2 regions of the Sporosarcina sp. YIM B06819 genome follow, and region 1 is predicted to be linked to the other one. Evidence: predicted binding sites of a transcription regulator. Region 1 holds the regulator's gene; the other holds the start of a gene.
The links. Region 1 encodes CtsR, which represses protease genes until heat stress. Its sites were predicted from a motif close to ATGGTCAATAAAGGTCAAACA; they were not measured.
Positions count from the first base shown of each region.

Region 2: R2B72_RS07825 (ATP-dependent Clp protease ATP-binding subunit) is a predicted target of CtsR. The motif match lies at 9,777-9,797, and genes of this name have one in related genera.

Region 1 covers NZ_JAWLIQ010000011.1:86,473-98,900, reverse strand. Annotated here, with positions in the region: gene R2B72_RS09190 (hypothetical protein) at 1-844, shown strand, start outside; gene R2B72_RS09185 (CtsR family transcriptional regulator) at 1,089-1,559, shown strand; gene R2B72_RS09180 (UvrB/UvrC motif-containing protein) at 1,591-2,145, shown strand; gene R2B72_RS09175 (protein arginine kinase) at 2,135-3,223, shown strand; gene R2B72_RS09170 (ATP-dependent Clp protease ATP-binding subunit) at 3,457-5,916, shown strand; gene radA (DNA repair protein RadA) at 6,185-7,558, shown strand; gene R2B72_RS09160 (PIN/TRAM domain-containing protein) at 7,744-8,847, shown strand; gene ispD (2-C-methyl-D-erythritol 4-phosphate cytidylyltransferase) at 8,877-9,554, shown strand; gene ispF (2-C-methyl-D-erythritol 2,4-cyclodiphosphate synthase) at 9,565-10,041, shown strand; gene gltX (glutamate--tRNA ligase) at 10,117-11,577, shown strand; T-box leader at 11,789-12,003, shown strand; gene cysE (serine O-acetyltransferase) at 12,061-12,428, shown strand, end outside.
Region 2 covers NZ_JAWLIQ010000010.1:1,541-13,968, reverse strand. Annotated here, with positions in the region: gene opp3b (oligopeptide ABC transporter permease) at 1-307, opposite strand, end outside; gene R2B72_RS07855 (peptide ABC transporter substrate-binding protein) at 469-2,175, opposite strand; gene R2B72_RS07850 (DUF3899 domain-containing protein) at 2,427-2,771, shown strand; T-box leader at 3,018-3,272, shown strand; gene trpS (tryptophan--tRNA ligase) at 3,421-4,407, shown strand; gene fabF (beta-ketoacyl-ACP synthase II) at 4,948-6,183, opposite strand; gene R2B72_RS07835 (beta-ketoacyl-ACP synthase III) at 6,247-7,179, opposite strand; gene R2B72_RS07830 (YjzD family protein) at 7,367-7,549, shown strand; gene R2B72_RS07825 (ATP-dependent Clp protease ATP-binding subunit) at 7,604-9,745, opposite strand; gene R2B72_RS07820 (metal-sulfur cluster assembly factor) at 10,277-10,585, opposite strand; gene R2B72_RS07815 (prolyl oligopeptidase family serine peptidase) at 10,637-11,407, opposite strand; partial or broken gene R2B72_RS07810 (InlB B-repeat-containing protein) at 11,639-12,428, opposite strand, start outside.

The DNA.
Region 1 (12,428 bases):
GGTCGACCCGGAGTCAGGTGATGTAAAGCAATATGCAATTGCAGATGTACCTGCATTTATCGATGGTGCCGTTTCTCCTGAGGCAGTTAGTTTGCAGAATAGTTATTTTGGTAATTACGTACACGGATTCTGGAATTCTGTATTTGGGAAAAAAGATGTGAAATTACCATCGGATGAAGGGACCGAATCGAATGTAAGTCCGATTTTTGACGAGAACGGTCATATGTATTATTTCACTGATTTCACAAGTCCGAAAGAAGGTATTGATTCGATGCTTGGTTATGCCTTGACTGATGGACGAACAGGTGAAGCAACGTATTATACGGGCAATCTGGAAGAAGCGTATATGGATTCACAAGGTGCTCTTCAGATTATTGAAAAGAAATTTATCGAAAAGAAATGGTCTGGTGAAATGCCAGTATTGTACAACTTTTACGGGGAAGCAAGTTGGTTAACGCCGGTGCTTGATTCAAACGGATTCTTGCAAAATTACTTCATCGTATCGGCTGCAAATCCGGAAATATCGGTGTATGGAAATTCTCCAAATGAAGCATTGAAATTGTACAAAGCGGCACTTCAACGCGGAGGCAATACTGTCGATGGTAATTCTAGCGCTGAAGAGGCGCAAGTAGCAGTGACTGTCGTACGTGTTTTTAAGGAACGCATCGGCGACTTTACGCTCGTCTCGTTTTTGGCTACTGATGGACGAAACTTCAGCGTATCCTCTGAAACTGCGCTGCTTTCCATTTATATCCAAGAAGGTGATCAGTTGATGATTACGTATCTAGAGACGGGTGAACTGTTTTTGCCAGTGAAGAAATTGACGAATAATAGTATGAAGTAATGATTAACGGAGTACAGGGGAATTCCTCGCGTACTCCGTTTTTTATTTGATGACTAAATATTACTCATTCATGACGATACTATCGAAGCGTAGTGCTTTTAACTTTATTCAGCAGAAGTTCAAGCCCTAGACAAAAATGCGCTGAGGCGCATTTTATTTGCAGATTAAACAGAATGTCATGTACAATTAAGTCAAAGATAGTCAAAGTCAACGGCTTATCACCCGGTATGAAAGAGGTGAAAACATGAGAAATATTTCTGATATTATAGAAGGTTATTTGAAGGCAATCATCGAAGAAGAACAAAAAGGCATAATTGAAATTAAGCGCAGTGAAGTTGCTGAGAAGTTCCAATGTGTTCCTTCGCAAATCAATTACGTCATTAAAACCCGTTTTACAGCAGAACGCGGCTATGCAGTTGAATCGAAGCGTGGTGGCGGTGGCTATATCCGTATTTTTCGTGTGCAGACCAATTCGCGTAAGGAATTGATCGAACATATTTTAGAAGGTATTCGCACAGGAGTCTCCTTTACGATGGCTGAGGATGTTATTTATAGGCTGATGGAGGAGGAAGTCATATCGGAAAGAGAATCGAAGCTTATTCTAGCTGCTATCGATCGTACAACACTTTATCAGCCGCTCCCGGAACGCGATATCCTGCGCGCGCGGATTTTACAGGCGATGCTCGTAACGCTCATATATGAGCAGCTAGACTGACTGTCAATCTAACTACAACGAGGTGATTTTTGTGATATGTGAAAATTGTAAAGAACGGCCGGCCTCCGTCATTATTACTCAAGAAAGCATGGCGGGGTCGGCCGAGCGTCATTTATGTGATAAATGTGCTTTTCATGCACAGACATTCCACTTTAATCCGAATCAGGAACCGTTGTCCATCCAGCAGTTTCTATCCCACTGGTTTAGCGGGACGGATCCATTTCAGGCGCAGCAACAAACGCGCGGAGAATCGCAAATAGGGCTGGAGTGTCCTTCATGTGGTTTGACATTTCAAAAGTTTCTCGATATCGGAAAGTTTGGTTGCGCCACGTGTTACGACACATTTCGTGGGAAATTGCCGCATGTGTTAAGAAAACTTCACAATGGTCATTCAATCCACGGAGGAAAAGTTCCGGTGTCTTTCAATGAATTGTATGCTATTAAAAAGAAAATCGAAGAAATTCGCATGAAGATGAAAGTGGCAATTGAAGCCGAGCATTTTGAAGAAGCTGCAGCTTTACGTGACGAGGCGAATACACTAAAGCAACACCTTGCCCATGGAGGTGGAAATAGCGATGTCGATTGAAAAGTTTATGCGTAATGCAGTGACAGGCTGGATGACAACTCATGGTGAGCATTCTGACATTGTTATGTCGACACGAATCCGCTTGGCGCGCAATCTAACAGGCTATCATTTCCCAATTGCATTCACGGAAGAAGACGCACTGGCGGTTGACAAAGCCGTTGCGGGTGTCCTGCTGGATATTGGTGAAAGTGAGTATTCCTATACTAAAATGGCTGAACTCCCTGCACTTGAACGTCAAGTCCTTGTAGAGAAGCACTTAATTAGCCCGCATTTGGCTAATCCCGATCGTCAAGGCGCGGTCATTTTATCGGAAGACGAAACAATAAGTGTCATGGTGAATGAAGAAGATCATATTCGTATCCAATGTATTTACCCGGGGCTTCAGCTTGAGGATGCCTACAATCAGGCGAATGTGGTAGATGATCATTTGGAAAAAGAACTTCCTTATGCATTTGATGAGGATTTTGGCTATTTGACAAGCTGTCCATCGAATACGGGAACAGGCATGCGGGCATCGGTCATGATGCATTTACCGGCGTTGACGATGACGAAGCAAATTGACCGTATTATTCCGGCAATTTCAAGGCTCGGTATGGTTGTTCGTGGTAGCTATGGTGAAGGAAGCGAGGCGCCGGGTAATGTTTACCAAGTGTCTAATCAGACAACACTAGGGAAAACAGAACAGGAGATTCTCGTTGATTTGGGGAATATCACATCACGCTTAATCGCGCATGAACGCAATGCACGTGAATTGCTATTGGCTAAATCAAGGATTGCGCTTGAGAATAGGCTTTTCCGTTCACTCGGTACGATTAGCTATGCTCGTTTGTTGCCGTCAGGAGAAGCAGCGCGTTGTTTGTCAGATGTTCGATTGGGTATTGATATGGGTATCATTGAGGATATTGATATGTCCATTTTGAATGAACTCATGATTTTTATGCAGCCTGGCTTTTTACAAAAATATGCCGATGTGGAATTATCCCAAGAAGAACGGGATATATTTAGAGCGAAACTATTCAGAGAACGACTCCATGCAGAGCGTACATCAGCTTCAGTAGAAAAAAGTGGGGAAGAGTGAGCAGGTGTTTTGCACATGTCCAACCACTTTAGTATAGTAAGGTCAAATATGGTCAAAGTCAATTTTTATAATAAAGGAGTTCTTATCTGTTCAGTGGAATACGTATAAATAGGGGGAGATTTTCGAGCAAGCTCGAAAAATTCTGGACGCAATTACGCGAAGGCGTAATTGATAAACCCTTTCGGCGGATGAGTTAACGGGTTGATCATACAGATAGAAGGAGAGGACTGAATATGATGTTTAATCGATTTACACAGCGTGCGCAAAAAGTGTTGCAACTTGCCCAAGAAGAGGCGATTCGTATGAAACACGAATCCATCGGGACAGAGCATATTTTGCTTGGACTTATACGGGAAGGCGGAGGCATTGCGGCAAAAGCGCTTGAAGCGATTGATGTTAGCTTTGAAACGATCGAACAAGGTGTGGAAAAACTTGTCGGTGCTGGGACAAAGGATGTCGGTCCAATCGTTCATTATACGCCGAGGGCTAAAAAGGTCATTGAATTATCAGTAGATGAGTCACGTAAGCTGGGTCATTCTTATATCGGTACGGAGCATATTTTACTTGCACTTATTCGCGAAGGTGAAGGGGTTGCAGCGCGTGTTTTAAACAATGCGGGAGTCAGCTTGAACAAAGCACGTCAACAAGTGCTACAGTTGTTAGGTAGCAACGACAGTACGACGGGGAGTCAAGGTGTTACGAATTCTGCATCGACGCCAACGTTGGATAGCTTGGCGCGTGATTTAACAGAAATCGCGCGTGAGGGTACGCTTGATCCGGTCATTGGTCGAAGTAAAGAAATAACACGTGTCATTGAGGTGTTGGCACGCCGTACAAAAAACAATCCTGTGCTTATTGGAGAACCGGGTGTTGGGAAAACGGCTATTGCAGAAGGTCTGGCGCAACAAGTTGTTAATAATGAAGTACCGGAAATTCTTCGTGACAAACGAGTTATGACTCTTGATATGGGAACAGTTGTTGCGGGTACGAAATACCGTGGCGAATTTGAAGATCGTATGAAAAAAGTAATGGAAGAGATTCGACAAGCCGGCAATATCATTCTGTTCATCGATGAGCTGCATACGCTTATTGGCGCGGGTGGAGCTGAAGGTGCAATCGATGCATCTAATATTTTGAAGCCTTCCTTAGCACGGGGTGAATTGCAATGTATCGGTGCGACAACGCTTGACGAATACCGAAAATATATTGAAAAAGATGCTGCGCTTGAAAGACGTTTCCAACCGATTCAAGTTGATGAGCCAACTGTGGAAGAAACAATTCAAATTATTTACGGATTGCGTGACCGTTACGAAGCGCATCATCGCGTGAAAATTACGGATGCAGCAGTTGAAGCGGCGGCAAAAATGTCAGACCGCTACATTTCTGATAGATTTCTTCCGGACAAAGCGATTGATTTGATTGATGAAGCAGGTTCGAAAGTACGCCTTCGTTCTTATACAACCCCACCGAATTTGAAAGAGCTTGAATTGAAGTTGGAAGCGATTCGATCTGAAAAGAATGCAGCTGTCCAAAGTCAAGAGTTTGAAAAAGCCGCTTCTTTCCGTGACAAGGAACAGAAGATGAAAGAAGAGCTGGAAACGACGAAAACGGCTTGGAAAGAAAAACAAGGGCAAACAGAGTCGGAAGTGACAGTCAACGAAATTGCAGAAGTTGTGGCAATGTGGACGGGAATTCCGGTTTCTAAAATTGCTGAAACAGAAACGGCGAAATTGCTCAATATGGAAGAAGTGCTGCACGAACGTGTCATTGGTCAATCGGAGGCTGTAACGGCTATTTCCCGGGCAATACGTCGGGCGCGTGCTGGCTTAAAAGATCCGAAACGTCCAATTGGGTCGTTCATTTTCCTAGGACCTACGGGTGTCGGGAAAACAGAATTGGCAAGGGCGCTAGCAGAAGTGATGTTTGGTGATGAAGATGCGATGATTCGCGTCGACATGTCTGAGTATATGGAAAAGCACTCTACATCACGTCTCGTTGGCTCGCCTCCTGGCTATGTCGGCTATGACGAAGGCGGTCAGTTGACGGAAAAAGTTCGTCGCAAACCGTACTCTGTTGTACTGCTCGATGAAATTGAAAAAGCGCATCCGGATGTTTTTAATATTCTTCTGCAAGTATTGGAAGATGGTCGATTGACAGATTCAAAAGGGCGCACAGTCGATTTCCGCAATACGGTTGTCATTATGACATCTAACGTAGGTGCGCAGGCATTGAAGAAAAATCGTTATGTGGGCTTTAATCTGCAAGATACGAGTCGCGATTATGAAGGTATGAAAGAGACGATGCTTGGCGAGTTGAAGAAAGCATTCCGACCGGAGTTCTTAAACCGTGTGGATGAAATGATTGTGTTCCATTCGCTGGAAAAAGAGCATTTACGTAAAATAGTTACACTGATGTCCACTGAATTAACGAAGCGTCTAGGTGAACAAGATATTGAACTGGTGTTAACGGATGAGGCGAAATTGAAAATTGTAGATGCGGGATATGACCCTGAATATGGTGCTCGTCCACTGCGTCGTGCCCTTCAGAAACATGTTGAAGATAGATTATCTGAAGAACTCCTGAAAGGGACTGTTTTGACAGGTGGAAAAGTGCTCGTTGATGTGGAAGATGGTGAATTTACCGTCCAGACAGTTACAGAGGAGCAGAAAGAACAAGTTGTACTGGAAAAATAAAGAGCGAACCGGATAGTCCATCCGTCGAAAATATTTTTCGACGGAATTGGACTGTCCTTTTCATCTTCATTCATCCGAAGTTCAAACTTCAGATGAATAAAGATGAAGCCTCCGGCGGATGTCACAGATTTTTAAAGGAGTGAGAAGGCAACCAAAGAGCGCCGCGTCCTGCGGCAATGGTTGCATACCCGCATCCTGCGGGCACTTGCTCGATTCAAAATCTGGACGCAATTACGCCGAGGCATAATTGATATATACGGAGGATTTTATGGCGAAAAGAAAGACGAAGTTCATGTGTAAATCCTGTGGCTATGAATCGCCGAAGTGGATGGGGCGCTGTCCGGGATGTGGCGAATGGAATACGATGGACGAAGAAGTTGAAATCGTTCAAAAAGGTCCGCGTGGTGCTTTCCAGCATACAGACAACATCCGGCAGAAGGCTTTGCCAATTAGTGCGATTGAAACGGTAGAAGAACCACGGATTGATACGGATTTAGAAGAGTTAAACCGAGTACTTGGCGGTGGGGTTGTTCCGGGATCGCTCGTCCTTATTGGTGGTGACCCGGGAATTGGTAAGTCAACGCTGTTACTTCAAGTGTCATCACTGCTTGCCAATAAAGGTCAGCGTGTGCTGTATATTTCGGGTGAGGAATCGATTCGTCAAACGAAGCTCCGTGCAGAGCGGCTTGGTGTAGCATCAGACGAACTTTATATTTATGCGGAAACGGATTTGAGCCAAATCCATGAAACGATTGCCAGTGTGGAACCTCAGTTTGTCATTGTTGACTCTATTCAAACAGTTCATCATCCTGAAGTGACTTCAGCGCCGGGAAGTGTATCGCAAGTACGTGAGTGTACAGCGGAATTGATGCGTATCGCCAAGACAAAGAATATTGCTATTTTCCTTGTTGGGCATGTCACGAAGGATGGGCAAATTGCAGGACCAAGATTGCTTGAACATATGGTGGATACCGTCCTTTATTTTGAGGGAGAAAGGCACCACACATACCGGATTTTGCGTAGTGTGAAAAATCGATTTGGCTCAACGAATGAAATTGCTATTTTTGAAATGTTGCAGTCGGGTTTAAAAGAGGTGTTAAATCCTTCTGAACTGTTTTTGCAGGAAAGATCACAGGGAGGGGCCGGCTCAACGGTCGTCGCATCTATGGAAGGTACACGTCCAATTCTAGTAGAGATTCAAGCGCTTGTGACTCCATCGAGCTTCAACTATCCGAAGCGAATGGCGACGGGGCTTGACCAAAATCGTGTGTCACTGCTCATGGCTGTGCTGGAGAAACGGATGGGCATGTTACTGCAGGCGCAGGATGCTTATATTAAAGTGGCTGGCGGAGTGAAGTTAGATGAGCCTGCTATCGACTTAGCTGTGCTGATGAGTATCGTCTCAAGTTATAAAGATACAGCGGCTGGCTTGTCCGATTGTTTTATTGGAGAAGTTGGACTAACGGGTGAAGTGCGTCGTGTTTCTCGAATTGAACAACGTGTAACGGAGGCGGCAAAGTTAGGTTTTGAACGAGTGATTATTCCCGCCTCAAATCTAGGTGGCTGGGATTATCCAAAAGGCATTCAAGTAGTAGGTGTTGAAACTGTTGGCGAAGCCTTAAAGCTTACTTTTTCAAACTAACGGCGTGTGGGATTGTCGTGAAGGCAGTCCTGTCTCTGTTGTGAGTAAATGGCAGAGTACTAAAGAAACTTTGATGCATACTGTGGAGTCTTATCCTGTATGAAAGGGAATTTCCGTGCACTCAATGCTTATCAAGGCGGTTTGTAGAGGAAACATGTATAATTATTTAAAAGGAGGTGGTTCATATGTTGAAAAGAGTAGTTCAAGTGTCATTCTTGCTTATCGGTGGAACACTCGGCGTCTTATTTTTACCGCATTTATTCACATTATTTTCTTTCGCTTCAAATCCATTTATCAATAATCCGTATGTTTTCGCCACTGTCGGAACAGCAATTTTATTTGTGTTAAGTCTCTTTCTAACTGAACCAATCGTTAATTTTATCAAATGGATGGAAGAACGTTTACTGAAGGCGCCGATTTTTGATTTGTTGTTTGGAACGATTGGTCTGATGGTTGGTTTAAGTTTGGCGTTTCTTGTTAGTTTCGGTTTAAATAGTATCCAGCTTCCGATTATCACGTCTGTCTTACCTATTCTAATGTCGATTCTTCTCGGTTACTTAGGGTTCCAGGTTGGTTTTAAAAAGCGTGAAGAGTTCATACATGCCGTGCAATCTACAAAAAGTAGCGGATTGAAAAAGAAAGATACCGAAGAAGTGTCTGTGAAAACGAACGGTAAGCTCAATAAGATATTGGATACAAGTGTCATTATTGATGGTCGAATCGCGGATATTTCAGCAACTGGTTTTCTTGAGGGGGTACTCGTAGTGCCTCAGTTTGTCTTGACAGAATTACAGCATATTGCAGACTCTTCGGATACGTTGAAAAGGACTAAAGGTAGACGTGGGCTGGATGTCTTAAAGCGCATGCAAACAGATGATGGTCCCAATATTTTAATCACAGATGAGGATTTTGCCGATGTTTCAGAAGTTGATTTGAAACTTGTGCGCTTGGCGAAAAAAATGGGTGGAATTGTCGTTACCAATGACTTTAATCTTAATAAAGTAGCGGATTTGCACGGAGTATCGGTGTTGAATATTAACGACTTGGCGAATGCAGTGAAACCAGTAGTTATTCCGGGTGAAGATATGCATGTTGTCGTTATTAAGGATGGTAAAGAGCATAATCAAGGCATTGCTTATTTGGATGATGGGACGATGATTGTTGTCGAAGATGGAAGATACCATATTGGTAATGCAATCGATGTTGTCGTGACAAGCGTGTTACAAACTTCGGCAGGAAGAATGATTTTTGCGAAACCGAAAAACGGCAAATCTGCAAGAGCGAATTGAGCATTATTGAAAGAAGAGGAAGATCAGTCGTGAAGTATACAGTCATGATGCCGGCAGCTGGAAGCGGACAGCGGATGGGTGCCGGCTACAATAAACTTTTTTTGAAATTAGATGATAAGCCAATTCTTGCGCATACACTTGATGTGTTTGAAGGAGATCTGGCGTGTGAAGGAATTATTTTGGCGGTAAAGCCAGATGAACGGCAGGCTATTCAGTCCATGCTTGAACAGTATGCCATCACGAAAGTGACCGCGATGGTAGATGGAGGGGGCGAGCGGCAAAATAGTGTCGCCGCCTGTATTCGAGCGTATAAAGGGAGTGGAATCGTCCTTGTTCATGACGCCGCAAGGCCATTTATTCGCCGTGCAGTTATTAACGAACTTGTTCAAGTTGCGGCTGAGCATGGCGCGGCAATTGCGGGTGTTCGGGCGAAAGATACAATGAAATTTGCTTCGGCGGGTGTAGTGGAGGACACGGTAGATCGAGACAAGTTGTGGATTATCCAAACACCGCAGGCATTCCGTTATACGTTATTGCAAGAGGCCTCTAATAAGGCTGAAGATGAGGGCTTTCTTGGCACGGATGAGTCAATGCTAGTTGAGCGACTAGGTCATCCTGTGAGGATTGTGGAAAGTACCTATGACAATGTCAAGATGACAACGCAGGAAGATCTTGTTTTTGGAGAAATTTTATTAAATAGACGGTAGGTGGAGAAAGATGATTCGAATTGGACAAGGATTTGATGTGCATGAATTCGCGGAAGGACGTCCGCTTATTGTTGGGGGAATTACGATTCCGCATGATAGGGGATTGACGGGGCATTCTGACGCGGATGTATTGCTACATACAATTACCGATGCGGCACTTGGGGCGATTGGTGAGGGGGATATCGGGAGACATTTCCCTGATACAGATGCGGCGTTTAAAGATGCTGATTCTGCGGTACTTTTAGAAGAAATTTGGAAGCTTGTTGAAGATAGAGGGTACAAGCTGGGCAATATTGATTGTACGATTATGGCCCAAAAGCCAAAGATGGCACCCCATATTGATAAAATTCGTGAACGTGTGGCACAACTGTTACATGCGGATATTACGCAGGTGAATATCAAAGCGACAACGACGGAGAAATTGGGCTTCGTAGGACGTGAAGAAGGTATCGCATCGATGGCTACAATTTTACTTGTGAAGTCATAACTAGGCGTCATTGATAAGGGGTCTAGCAAGTGGTAGAATGGCATGTAATCAAATGAGAACGGAGATGTACGAACTATGACAACAGAAGTACGTGTACGCTATGCGCCAAGTCCAACTGGCCATTTACATATCGGTGGGGCGCGAACAGCGCTTTTCAATTATTTATTTGCACGCCATCACGGTGGGAAATTCATCGTGCGTATAGAGGATACGGATATTGAACGTAATATCGAAGCTGGCGAGTTGTCACAACTCGACAATTTGAAATGGTTAGGTATCGATTATGATGAATCTGTTGATATCGGTGGGCCATACGCTCCTTATCGTCAAATGGAGCGCCTCGATATTTATACAAAGCATGCACAGGAAATGCTAGCTAGTGGGCATGCCTATAAATGTTTCTGCACGACGGATGAGCTTGAAGCGGAGCGTGAAAAACAGAAGGCATCTGGCATTGCAGCTCCAATGTATGGCGGAACTTGTCGTAACCTGACGGCTGATGAAGTTGCGACGAAAGAAGCGGCAGGCCTTGCGCATACCATTCGTATGAGAGTTCCGGAAAATATTACGTATAAAGTGGAAGATCTTGTCCGTGGTACGGTATCATTCGAATCGAAGGATATTGGTGATTGGGTACTAGTTAAAGCAAATGGCATTCCGACGTATAACTTCGCGGTTGTCTTTGATGATCATTTCATGAAAATCTCTCACGTTTTCCGTGGTGAGGAGCATTTGACGAACACGCCGAAACAATTAATGATATTCGACGTTTTCGGATGGGAATACCCACGTTACGGACATATGACATTGATTGTCAATGAGGATCGTAAAAAACTTTCCAAACGTGATGAATCCATTATTCAATTTATTTCACAATATAAAGACCTAGGTTATTTACCACATGCGATGTTCAACTTCTTTGCCCTTCTTGGCTGGTCGCCGGGTGGGGAAGAAGAAATCTTCTCTCATGAAGAATTGGTTAAGTTATTCGACGAAAGTCGTTTATCGAAATCACCTTCTATGTTCGATAAACAGAAATTGACGTGGATGAACAATCAATATATGAAACAGATGAGCCTTGACGAAGTGGTCGATTTTGTCTTGCCGCATCTACAAGCGGCAGGCCTTGTGAAGGAAGAAATGACGGAGCAGGAAAGTGCATGGGCACGCGATTTGATAGCCCTTTACCACGATCAACTGAGCTTTGGAGCTGAAATTGTTGAATTGTCAGCCCAGTTCTTCACGGACGAACTTGAATACGATGAAGAATCTCTTGCTGTATTAGCGGGAGAGCAAGTACCGGAAGTAATGGCTTCGTTCAAAACTCAATTAGAAGCGCTTGAAATATTCGATGCAGATTCTATTAAAGATGCTATTAAAGCAGTTCAGAAGGAAACGGGTCATAAAGGGAAAAACTTATTTATGCCAATCCGTGTTGTGACGACAGGTCAAATGCATGGTCCTGAATTACAGGCTTCGATTGCGCTAATTGGTAAAGAGAAGTCGATTGCACGCGTCGATAAGTACGCGAAGTAATTGCATTGACTTTAAAGTGATCCAACGTGTAAAATAATTGATTAACAGCTATGAAGATTTAGCTCGGCATATATAAATTATCTTAAGGAACGCAGTTTAAGGACGCGACATCCTAATCACGTGCCTTAATTTCTGCAAAAGCACAGAAATACGGCAAATCGAACCCTTCGCAGTTCGATTCGCAACAACTGCATGACCTACATCCTGTAGGCCTAAAGCTTTGATAAGGAGAAGTACATATTGCAAGCTCTTCAGAGAGGATCATCACCGGCTGTAAGTGATCCGTGCCGCTGCAATGTGGAAATGCACCTTTGAGTGCCGTGCCGAACGTGAGTAGGCCGGACGCATCGTCAGCGTTATGGACGTTAAGCGGGAAGGGAACACCTTCCAAGCGGAGTGGAACCGCGCATTTAATGCGTCTCTGTCATTTTTGGCAGAGGCGTATTTTTTTATTTTTTTTGATGAAAAGAAGGGGGAGAGAACATGTTTCGTCTTATGAAAGAAGATATTCAGTGCATATTTGAACAAGATCCAGCAGCGCGTAGTACACTAGAAGTTATGCTTACGTATTCAGGTCTTCATGCCATTTGGTCTCATCGCATTGCACATGCATTGTATAAAAAAAGATTGTTATTTTTAGCTCGAATTGTGTCGCAAATTAGCAGATTTTTCACGGGGATTGAAATCCACCCTGGTGCAACAATTGGGCGAAGGTTTTTCATTGACCATGGGATGGGGGTTGTGGTGGGCGAAACATGTGAAATCGGTAACGACGTCACGATTTACCAAGGTGTGACGCTTGGTGGAACGGGTAAAGAAAAGGGGAAGCGCCATCCGACACTTTGTGATAA
Region 2 (12,428 bases), on a different contig from region 1:
GGCTACCTAAAAGTGCTGAGAATTTCAACTTTTTGATGATTAAATCTTTTACATCGGCACTTTTATATTGGAATGATACACCGAAGTCGCCTTTAGCTAGATTGCCCATATACCGAACATATTGCACCGGAATTGGATCATTCAAGCCGTACTTTTCATAGACAACTTCCCTTTGCTCAATGGATAATTTTTCTGCGGAAGCTAACGGGGACCCTGGAAGCAGTTTCATAAGCACAAATGTAAATGACGCAATGAGAAATAGTGACAAGAACATATAAACTACACGTTTTGTAATATACTTTGCCATGTTTGCACCTCCTGGATTTCTTCAATAAATTCTATAAAATATTAAATTTCGACAAAAAGTACAATGAATTTTTAGATAGTTTGATTTCAGTGAAAAAGAGAGTACATGGGCGATAACGGCCATATACTCTCTTTTCTATGAGATTTCAAACTTTCAAATTCTTACTTAGCTTCTTCAGCAATATAAGTCCACTTGTAGCTATAGTCTCCACCGAATGGGTGTGTAGCAAGACCTTGTACATTAGGATTCATAAGAACCATTCTTCCACGTTGATACGTTGGAACAATAGCTGTATCTTCATCAAGAAGGATTTTTTCAGCCTGTGCAAATGCTTCAAAACGTGCAACTGGATCATTTGCAAGTGTTGTTTTTGTAGATTCTACAAGCGCATCATATGCAGGGTTAGAGTAGTTCATTTTGTTTTGTGGACTAGTTGTTACAAACAATTCGATGAATGAAATTGGATCCTGGAAATCAGGTCCCCATCCAGCTGATTGAATATCGAAATCGCTAGTGTCATCAAGTTCAAGACGAACTGCGAAAGGTACTTCTTTTAGTTTGATTGTCAAACCTGGAAGATTTCTTTCAAGCTCTGATTTAAACCATTCTTGCTGTTTTTTAGCATTTTCAGTGTCGCCACCAAGAATTTCAATTTCTAATTTGTCTACGCCAAGAGCAGCTAGACCTTTCGCCCAATATTCTTGAGCTTCTTCAACATTATAAGAAGTGTGTTCTCCGCTATAATCACGGAAGTCTTTACCATTTTCATCATAAGTGAAGTTTGATGCAACTAAATAGTTAGCAGCAACAGAACCGTTCGCAAGTACCGCTTCTGCAAGTTCTTCTTTGTTGAATGCTCTTGCAATCGCTTTACGAATGTCTGCATTCGCAAGTGGTGTAGCTTTACCGTTACGTTCTTGGTTTAATTTGAAATAGAATACAGCTGTTTCAAGCTCATTGATGATGTTTGGATCATCAGCATATTGCATTGCGTATTCAGCTGATAGAGTTACGCGATCTTTTTTACCTTGTTCATATAATTGAACAGCTGTTGAAGTTTCTTTTACAACGTCAACGTTGATTTCTTCAAGTTGTACTGTTGCAGCATCCCAGTACTTTTCGTTTTTAACATATTTCCAGTTACCCGTTCCATCCCAAGCAGTTAATGAGAATGGACCATTGTAAATCATTGTGTCTGATGTAGATGCATATTTATCGCCTTGAGCAGTTACAAATTCTTCGTTAAGTGGTAAGAATGTTCCGAAAGACATAAGTGACAAGAAATAAGCCACTGGACGCTCAAGTTCAACAACAAGTGTTTTGTCATCTGTCGCTGTAACACCAAGATCTGCTACTTCAGCAGTTCCTGCACCGATTTCAGTTGCATTTTTAATCATACCAGCCATCAAGAATGGTCCATAAGGAGAACCAGTAGCTGGATCGATTGCACGTTGCCAAGCATATACAAAGTCATGTGCTGTAACAGGTGTACCATTTGACCATTGTGCATCACGAAGTTTAAATGTATATGTCAATCCGTCTTCGCTGATTTCAGGTTCACCATCGGCCATACCCGGTGTTGGAAGGCTATCTGCATCTAAACGGTAAAGACCTTCCATGATGTTGTTCAATACGTTGAAACCAACAGCATCTTCTGAAAGTGATGAGTCAATAGATGGAATTTCTGCCGTTTCAATTAAGTTCAAAACCTGTGGTAGTGCTTTTGCAGTTTCTTCTGTTGCTGGCTTGTCCTCTTCCTTAGCTGGATCTGCAGCGCCTTGTTCTTCTTTTTTGTCGCCACACGCCGCAAGGAACGCGCTTAGTACGAGCAAAATGCTCATAAGCCACATAAATTTGTGGTTTTTCAAATCGATGACCTCCTCAAAATTGTCTGAAAACTACTTACAATAATATTATACAATGATTATTTCAGTTGTACATACCTTTTAGTTATTTAATGGTGTACTATTACAGATATAGGTTTAAGAAAGTGATTATACCAATGTTCCTCGAGGTAAATTAAAATAATTCTGTCTATTGTTAAAGTACAGAATTACTATTTTCTAAATAGTTTAACTTCGACAAAAATTGTATAATATTCTAAATTGGAGGTGAAATAGTGAGCAAAATTATACGGAACTTCATCATTGCACAGGTTGTTACTGCACTGATTATGTTCACCTACTTTAAAGAGTTAACATTACTCTCCTATATTAACTCGGCTTTTGTTGTTGGAGGAACGATTATGTTTCTCGGTCTAGTTTCTTTTGTTTTCTCGACAGGTTTTTTTGATGTATTCACTGTAACAATGAGAAAAGTGATAACACCAAAAAGCCGAATGGAGGATGTCATGTCTATGCGAACTCCTTCTGAAATTTTTTCAGCACCTGTTTCTCCTCTATTAGGTAGTGGTGCCCTAGTATTGATGGTCATGGGTATTGCTCTTGTTATTTTTTACTTATGATAGATGAAACGAATAGAATCAATTACGCCTTGGCGTAATTGATTCCAAATTTTGAATTGCGCTTGTGCCCGCAGGAAGCGGGTATGCAACGGGGAAGGATTGAACTGCATCCTTCCTTGTTGCTGCAGGACGTGGCGCACTTAGGTTGCCTTCCTTTAACTTGATTTAGCAGTGAACTTCTGCTGAATCAAGTTTAGTCTATTGCAAACTTATCACTGGCGTATTATAATTTTGAAAACAGTTGAGCGAATGGCTATGATGGAAATAGTATTTCAGTTGTCGATTTGTAGAGAGCCTGTGGTTGGTGCAAACAGGTAATCGATGCTGAAGGAATGGGTTCCTGAGCCTGACAAGTGAACTTTTGGAGGTTTATTCGAAAAGTCTAGTCCTTTTGAATAAACTCCCTAGTAGCTTGTCACGTCCCCCGCGTTAAGGGAATTTGAGTGGCCTTCGGGCAATTCGGGTGGTACCACGGTTGATAAAACATCAGCCGTCCCTTTTTACGGGGACGGCTGATGTTTTTTCGTCTACAGTAGGGAAGGATCGAATTCCATCCTTCCTTGTAGATGTGCGGCTTTTGCGACAGGACGTCGCGCACTTAAGCCGCGTTCCTTTTAAAGCTTTAAATAATTAAGGAGGAGATTTATTCATGAAAACCATTTTTTCAGGTGTACAGCCAACAGGAATCGTAACACTAGGCAACTACATTGGGGCATTTCGACAATTTACAGAGTTACAACACGAACAACAATGTCTATTTTGCATTGTCGATCAGCACGCCATTACCATTCAACAAGATCCTACCGAATTAGCGAAAGCGATTCGTTCGCTCGCTGCACTTTATGTAGCAACTGGCATTGATCCCGAAAAAGCGGTATTGTTCATTCAATCCGAGGTTCCAGCGCACGCACAGGCTGGCTGGATTATGCAATGTATTTCTTATATTGGTGAACTTGAACGAATGACACAGTTCAAAGATAAGTCTGATGGGAAAGAAGGCGTATCATCAGCACTTCTAACGTATCCACCATTAATGGCTGCAGACATTCTTCTATATAACACGGATATCGTTCCAGTCGGTGATGATCAGAAGCAGCATGTTGAATTGACACGTGATCTGGCCGAACGTTTTAACAAACGCTATGGCGATGTGTTAACGATTCCAGAAATTCGCATTCCGAAAAACGGCGCGCGTATTAAGTCTCTTCAAGAACCTTTGAAGAAAATGAGCAAGTCTGATCCGAACAAGAAAGGCACGATTTCTCTTCTCGATACACCGAAAGAAATTGAGAAGAAAATTAAGAGTGCAGTGACCGATTCAGATGGCGTAGTAGCGTATGACGTGGAGAATAAACCTGGCGTCTCGAACTTACTGACGATTGAATCAGCACTTAGCGGTGTATCCATCGATGATCTCGTTGTAAAATATGAAGGACTTGGCTACGGCGCATTCAAAGCTGGCGTTGCAGAAACAGTCATCAATCACTTATCCCCAATCCAAGATAAATATTACGAACTGCTTGAATCGCCTGTCCTTGACGACATTCTCGACAAAGGTGCAGAAAAAGCACACGCCATTGCATCCGCTACTCTCGGGAAAATGGAAGCCGCGATGGGACTCGGACGTAGACGGTAAGAATTAGCGTAATTGCCGCTAGCACAAAGAGCGTGAAATCGGCAGTATGCATGATGAAATAAAAAATCTGCTGCCATTCATACCCAAGAGATCTGTAATTAAAGTAAAGGATCATATTCGATACGGTGACGACAATTAGTCCATAACTGATAAGAAACAGGAAAAGGCGTGTCATTATTGTACATCTTCCTTTGAATTTTCTTTAATTATATGACGGCATTGCCCCCTTTTAGACGAAGGGGGCTTTTATTATTGAACGAACTGTTGAACTGTCAGGGCAAATTGGATAACTGTAAGGACAAAACGTTAAACTGTAAGGGTAAGTAACGAAACTGTAAGGGGAAACGGGAACTGTCAGGATAAATTGGCAAACTGTAAGGGCAAAATGCTGAACTGTCAGGGTAAGTGGCGAAACTGTAAGGAGAAACGGGAACTGTCAGGATAAATTGGCAAACTGTAAGGGCAAAACTCCCTCCTCCTAATCAAATCAAAAAAAGACGCCCCAACTAACTGGGACGCCCTAGCTATATCAATTCAAATTCAGATTTTCTTAAAAACAAGTGATGCGTTATGTCCGCCGAAACCGAGTGAGTTGCTCATCGCATACTCGATGTCCACTTTACGCGCACCCTCTGTCACATAATCGAGATCACATTCAGGATCCGCATTGACAAAATTCGTTGTCGGAGGCAAAATGCCTTCCTGCAATGCCTTCACTGTGAAAATCGCTTCAAGTCCACCTGCCGCACCAAGTAAATGGCCCGTCATGGATTTCGTCGAACTCATCGCAAGCTTATAAGCATGCTCGCCAAAAACTGCTTTCGCCGCCATCGTTTCAAACAAATCATTGTACGGCGTGCTTGTGCCATGCGCATTGATATAATCGATCTGGTCCGGTGTGATGCCGCCTTGTTCAATCGCCTGTATCATCGCGCGTGCACCACCTTCGCCGCCAGGAGCTGGCGCCGTAATATGATGCGCATCTCCTGTTGAACCATAGCCAACCAGTTCAGCATAAATTTTCGCACCACGAGCAACCGCATGTTCATACTCTTCAAGAATGAGGATACCCGCACCCTCACCAATGACAAAACCATCACGCTCTGCATCGAACGGACGTGACGCCGTTGCTGGATCTGGATTCAACGACAACGCGGTATTTGCGCAAAAACCAGCAACCGACATCGTCGTAATCGGTGCCTCAGCGCCACCTGTAATCATCACATCTGCATCTCCGCGACGAATAACTTCAAATGCATCCCCGATTGAATTTGTTCCAGATGCACAAGCCGTTACCGTACAAGAGTTAATGCCTTTCGCCCCAACATGGATCGATACTTGACCTGAGGCCATATCCGGAATCATCATTGGAACAAAAAATGGACTCACTCGACGATAACCTTTTTCTTGGAACGTTAAAAATTGTTGTTCATGCGTTTCCATGCCACCAATTCCAGAGCCAATCCAAACACCTGTCCGAAGTGCCAAATCACCTTCTAATTCAAGGTTTGCATCTTTCATAGCCATTACAGACGCTGCTAACGCATAATGTGTGAACCGATCCATTTTACGTGCATCTTTCCGTGGAATATAGGCTTCTATATCAAAATCCTTAACTTCTGCCGCTACTTTTACCGGAAACTGCTCGCTATCAAGCCTAGTCAATAGGCCAACGCCTGATTTCCCTGCTAAAACCGACTGCCATGACTCCTCAGCCGAATTCCCGACCGGAGAAATAGCTCCGATTCCTGTTACTACTACACGTCTTTTTTCCATAATACTAAACTTCCCTTCTATCTAGTTAATGAACCCATTCCCTGTACTTTTTATTTCGATCAATTATCTTCCCCACTTAATGCACAAAGCACCCCATGTGAGTCCCCCGCCAAATCCAACAAGAACAAGTATATCATCATCTTTCACTTTACCATCCGCTAAATCATCGACAAGCGAAATCGGAATCGATGCTGCTGAGGTATTACCATATTTATGAACCGTTTTCGACATCTTTTCAACCGGTAAACCGAGCCGTTCACGAGAAGCTTCCATAATACGGATATTAGCTTGGTGAGGAATTAAGAAATCGACATCTTCTTTCGCCAGACCCGCTTTTTCAATGACATTGACAGCTGATTCACCCATTTGACGGACTGCGAATTTAAACACTTCGCGACCATTCATTTGAAGATACTTGTCTTGATACAGATGCTTACCACCACTGCCGTCTGCACCAAGTTCGAAAGACAGAATCCCCCGTCCTTCACTCACTTTACCGACAACCGCTGCACCGGCGCCATCTCCGAAGAGAACAGCCGTATTTCGGTCTTCCCAGTCCGTAATTTTAGATAATTTTTCTACACCTACGACAAGGACATAATCATACACGCCCGACTCCACAAACTGCTTGGCTGTAACAACCCCATACATAAATCCCGCACACGCCGCAGAAATATCCATGGCTGCTGCATTTTTTGCACCTAGACGTTCTTGAATCATTGTTGCTACAGATGGAAATGGTCGATCTGGTGTTACAGTTGCAACGAGAATAAGACCAATTTCTTCTGGCTTAATGCCAGCATTACTAATTGCGTCTACCGCCGCATGATATGCCATATCAGATGTATCCATCGAATCATCCGCAATATGTCTCTGTTCTATACCCGTCATCGTCCGAATCCATTCATCCGACGTATCTATGCGCTTTTCAAGGTCCGCGTTCGTCAAAATGTGTGACGGTACGTATTTACCCATGCCAATAAGACCCGCATTCATACAAACATCCCCTGTTCTTATCATCTATTATTAGTACCTGGTATTAATCATAAAAGAAATGCACGCATTTTACAACCCACCGACACTTTTCTGCCAAATAAAGTGACTATTTACGTGGATATTTGTTTCTACAATGGACTCGCTATGATATGATGGATGATGAAATAGTATTGTAGAGGTGAATTCAATGAGATATATTATGACATTCTTTTGGGCTATCGCTTTAGTCACGATGTTGAACTATGTTGCCGGATCAATTGCCAACGTTGATTTCAATTTTTCAGCAGGTATAATCGTTGCGGTTGTCGCAGCACTATTAATTATCTTCCTTGGTGAATCAATACCAGAAGGCGAAGTTGCAGACCATTAATCAACAAAAAAACCATCTCCTTCTTCGGGGATGGTTTTTTCTTTGCGTTATTTACTATTCCGAAGAGTTTTCCACTAGTAACTTCCCGTCTTTCATCAGCAATACAAGTGTTTCATTCGGCTTGATATCGCCCTTGATCACCTCTTTGGCAACTAGTGTCTCCACATGTCGTTGGATAAAGCGTTTCAATGGACGCGCACCAAAATCCGCATCTGTGCCTTCATTGACAATCCAATCGAGCACATCATCACTGTACGTCATGTCGATTTCTTGTTCACTCAATCGCTTGACAAGATCCCCTAACATTTTCCGTGCTATCAAACGGAATGAATTACCTGTAAGAGAATGGAAAATGATAATATCATCCATACGATTCAGTAACTCTGGTTTGAAATGGCGGCGTAACTCTGCCATTACAAGGTCTTCTTTCGCATGATTTTCTGTATCATCCAATCCTTGCAATAAATAAGCAGAGCCAACATTCGATGTCATGATAACAACAGTATTGGTAAAGTTAACGAGTCGTCCTTGACTATCAGTAATCCGGCCATCATCGAGCACCTGTAGTAAAATATTGGCAACATCCGGATGCGCTTTCTCAATTTCATCCAATAAAATAACTGCATACGGATTACGACGAACCGCTTCCGTTAACTGGCCACCTTCTTCGTAACCGACATATCCTGGAGGGGCACCAACAAGTCGCGATATACTATGCTTCTCCATGTACTCCGACATATCAATGCGTATAAAATGATCTTCTGAATCAAATAACGTTGCAGCCAGCGTTTTTGCAAGTTCTGTCTTCCCTACTCCTGTTGGACCTAAAAATAAAAAGGAGCCAATTGGTTTATCGGGATCTTTAATACCTGCGCGTGCTCGCCATACCGCTTCTGTGACAAGTTGTACCGCATCATCTTGCCCAATGACACGCTGTTCCAGCGTTTCACGCAGGCGAAGTAACTTCTCTCGTTCACCCTCGACAAGTTTTGTCACGGGAATACCCGTCCAGCGCGCAACAATCGAAGCAATTTCCTCTTCCGTGACCTCTTCGCGAAGCAATCGATTTTCCTGTCCATCCAGTAAAGGTGCTTCCATTTTGGCTAACTCCTGCTCAAGAGCTGGAATTTTACCGTAACTAAGTTCCGCAGCTTTATTCAAATCGAAACGGTTTTCAGCATCCTCCAATTCACGTCGGTAACGATCGAGCATCTCCCGTTTGTCCTGGATACCCCGCAATGTTGCTTTTTCTGCATCCCATTGCCCACGCATCCCGGCAGAGGATTCTTTCAATTCCCATAGCTCTTCCTGCAATATTTTCAGACGTGATTGGCTCACAGCATCTTTTTCTTTGCGTAAAGCTTGCTCTTCAATTTCTAGCTGCATTATTCGTCGAGTGACCGCATCGAGTTCTTGCGGCATTGAATCGATTTCCGTACGAATCATTGCACTCGCTTCGTCAATCAAATCAATGGCTTTATCCGGCAAAAATCGTTCCGTCAAATAACGATCCGATAATGTCGCGGCTGCTACAATCGCCCGGTCGTGAATTCTGACACCGTGATGCAGTTCAAAGCGCTCTTTCAAGCCACGTAAAATCGAAACGGTATCTTCAACAGACGGCTCACGGACAAGCACTTGTTGGAATCGGCGTTCAAGCGCGGGATCCTTTTCAATATACATGCGGTATTCATCTAGAGTTGTCGCACCGATACAATATAATTCACCACGCGCCAACATCGGCTTCAGCATATTACCAGCATCCATCGCACCTTCCGTTTTCCCAGCGCCAACAATTGTATGGATTTCATCGATGAATAAAATGATTTCCCCTGCACTGTCTTTCACTTGTTTCAGGACGCCTTTTAGCCGTTCTTCAAATTCTCCACGATATTTAGCACCCGCAATAAGCGCGCTCATATCCAACTCAAAAATTTGCCGGTCCTTCAATCCTTCCGGCACATCGCCTTTAACAATTCGCTGTGCCAAGCCCTCCACAATTGCTGTCTTACCGACCCCGGGCTCCCCAATCAGCACAGGATTATTTTTAGTCTTTCTCGATAAAATTCGAATGACATTTCGAATTTCCTCGTCACGTCCAATGACCGGGTCCATCTTCCCTTTTTTCACTTCTTCAACGAGATTACGCCCAAATTGTTCAAGCGGTGTCCGTGAATCTTCTTGCTGTTCATTCATCCTCATTGACATCCACCTCTTCATTAATTCGACTTTGACCATCTTTGATTAATTGAAATTATAGGATGTATCTTGTCAATTGTAAAATGATTTGCCTACTTAAGCCATTCGACATTACTCAGCATTTCCTTCTTTATTTTGAAATAAAATATAGTAGACAACGTTCCCGTACAACTATGCAACGTTTACCATAAACTAGACAACACTCCTACGTAACTTAACAACGTTCAGAGAACTAGACAACGTTTCTAGGAAACCAAGCAACATTTTTCACAAACTAGACAACACTCCTACGTAACTAAACAACGTTCAGAGAACTATGCAACGTTTCTAGGAAACCAAGCAACGTTTTCCACAAACTAGACAACACTCCTACGTAACTAAACAACGTTCAGAGAACTATGCAACGTTTTCCATAAACTAAACAACACTCCTGCGTAACTAAACAACGTTCAGAAAACTAGACAACGTTTCCGTAAAAATAAAAAAACTGTACGACTGAAAATCAGTCATACAGCTAGATCGATTCACTTATCGTACACCTAGCGCCATTTTGGCGTAGCGTGACATCATGTCTTTTGACCATGGTGGATTCCAGATTACATTGACATCGACATCTTTTACTTCTGGCAATTCCATTAGCTCTTGTTTAATATTTGCAACGATTTGCGGCCCCATTGGACAGCCAAGAGACGTCAGTGTCATCGTTACTTTTGACGTACCTTCTTCGTCTAGCTCAACATCATAGACGAGACCTAAGTTGACAATATCGACACCTAGTTCCGGGTCAATCACGTTTTCAAGAGCGCCCATCATACTATCTTTCATTGCCTGATCCATCTTCATCCCTCTTTCCGTTCCTTTAATATCCTTATCATACCAGAGTTCGCTTCAGCCTTTCAAATGACAGGCAAACCAATCTGCCGCTCGCAACATTCCCGTTCTTGAAACCGCATGCCCGGCTGTGTCGTCTGAAACAAACTCAATCCGTTCCGGCTTGTCCGCATAGTCCTTTTTCACTACTTCATAAAACTGATAGGTCGGTGCATAAGGCACGACCGTATCTTGCTTACCATGCCAAAAATAAATGGGCCTGTTATTCAATGTAGCTGCATGTCGCGTCAAATCGAATGTCGATAATGTATGGAGTATAGCTCGCTTTTCCTCATCAGAGATCGGCAATTTGAATCCTTGTCGTTCAAATTGAGCCATTTGTGCTTCTGCTAGCTGCACAAAACCAGCCGCCCCCATCATAACAGTTGCTACATCAATCCACTCATAGACAGCCAGGCAACCTAGTGTTGTAATGCCTCCCATCGAAGTACCGCCTACTCCAACCTTCTCTGTTGTGATAAGTTTGCGGTTGACTAGCTCTTCACGCAGTAAACCTACTTCCTCGATAGATGCCAGAACAATTTCCCAAAAACGCAGACTTAGTTGAGCTTCATCTAATTTTTCATCTCGTGCGCCATGCAAATGCGCATCTGGCAATAAAACACGAATCCCTTTTTTCGCGATATTGTGGGCATAATGCAAATTATGCTCTTTGGCACTCGTAAAACCATGCAGGAAAATGACCACAGGTACCTGTTTATCCTGAAACTTTTCTTCAACTATATGCAATAAAGGGATATGACCCCATTTTTCTTCATGAACAATCACGCGCACCCCACCTTTACCTTTTCAAATAAGGGTATCAAAGTTTTTCTAAAAAAACAAAAAGGATGATTTGAAGCGGGTTCCTAAAAAACAGGTTGGGTTATCAACACGCGTGATCTTTTTCCCAGCTTTTGAAAACTGTTTTTTTCATGGATTTTGCATGATAATTTGTCACGAAATTTAATCAAGGCAAATCTGCTACTTAAACAGATTTGCCTTGATTAGTTAATTATTTTACTTCTCCAACAAAATCTCTTTCCCATCCGTCGAAATCGTGAACGCGTGATTTCTAGATGCTTCTTCGATTTCTCTAAATGCCCAATGACTTGTTTTCACGTCTTTAAAACTTGATTTGAAATCGCCATTTAGTGGACCACGTTTAAATAAGCGATTTAATACTTTTACAGCTTGAGCTCTTGTTAATTTTTCTTCAAGTCTAAACGTTCCGTCCGCATAGCCCTCCATTATTTTAAACTTTTGTATGGCTAGGATTGCTTGGGCTGCCGAATGCTTACTTGAAACATCCGTATAGGAGACTGCGTTAATATTTGAAAGGCTTGCACACTGTTTATAGGCATCAGGATCATTTTCACATGCATTCTTAACCCATCTATAGACAATTGTAGCCATTTGCGCACGTGTGATACTGTTGTTAGGGTTGAATGACTTGCCATCTCCCACCATAAAACCAGTGTTCTTTACAGCTAAGATGTCATTGTATGCCCAGTGTGTTTTCGGTACGTCCTTGTAGCCATTTGTTATACCTGTTTGTTCAGAATAGCCACTATTTCTCGCTAGCATGGCCGCCATATGTGCTCTGGTGACAGGGGCCTCTGGCCTAAAGGTCTTGTCCAAATATCCTTGGATATAAGCAGAATGCGTGTCCTGCTCCTTCAGATAGTCATCTAGTCCTTCCATGTAAAGCAATGTGAACGTACTGAATTTGTTGATGTCAAATTCGATGCCTTGTTCACCATTTTTATAGACAACTAATTTCCCTTTGATGACCTCTAGTGTTCCATCA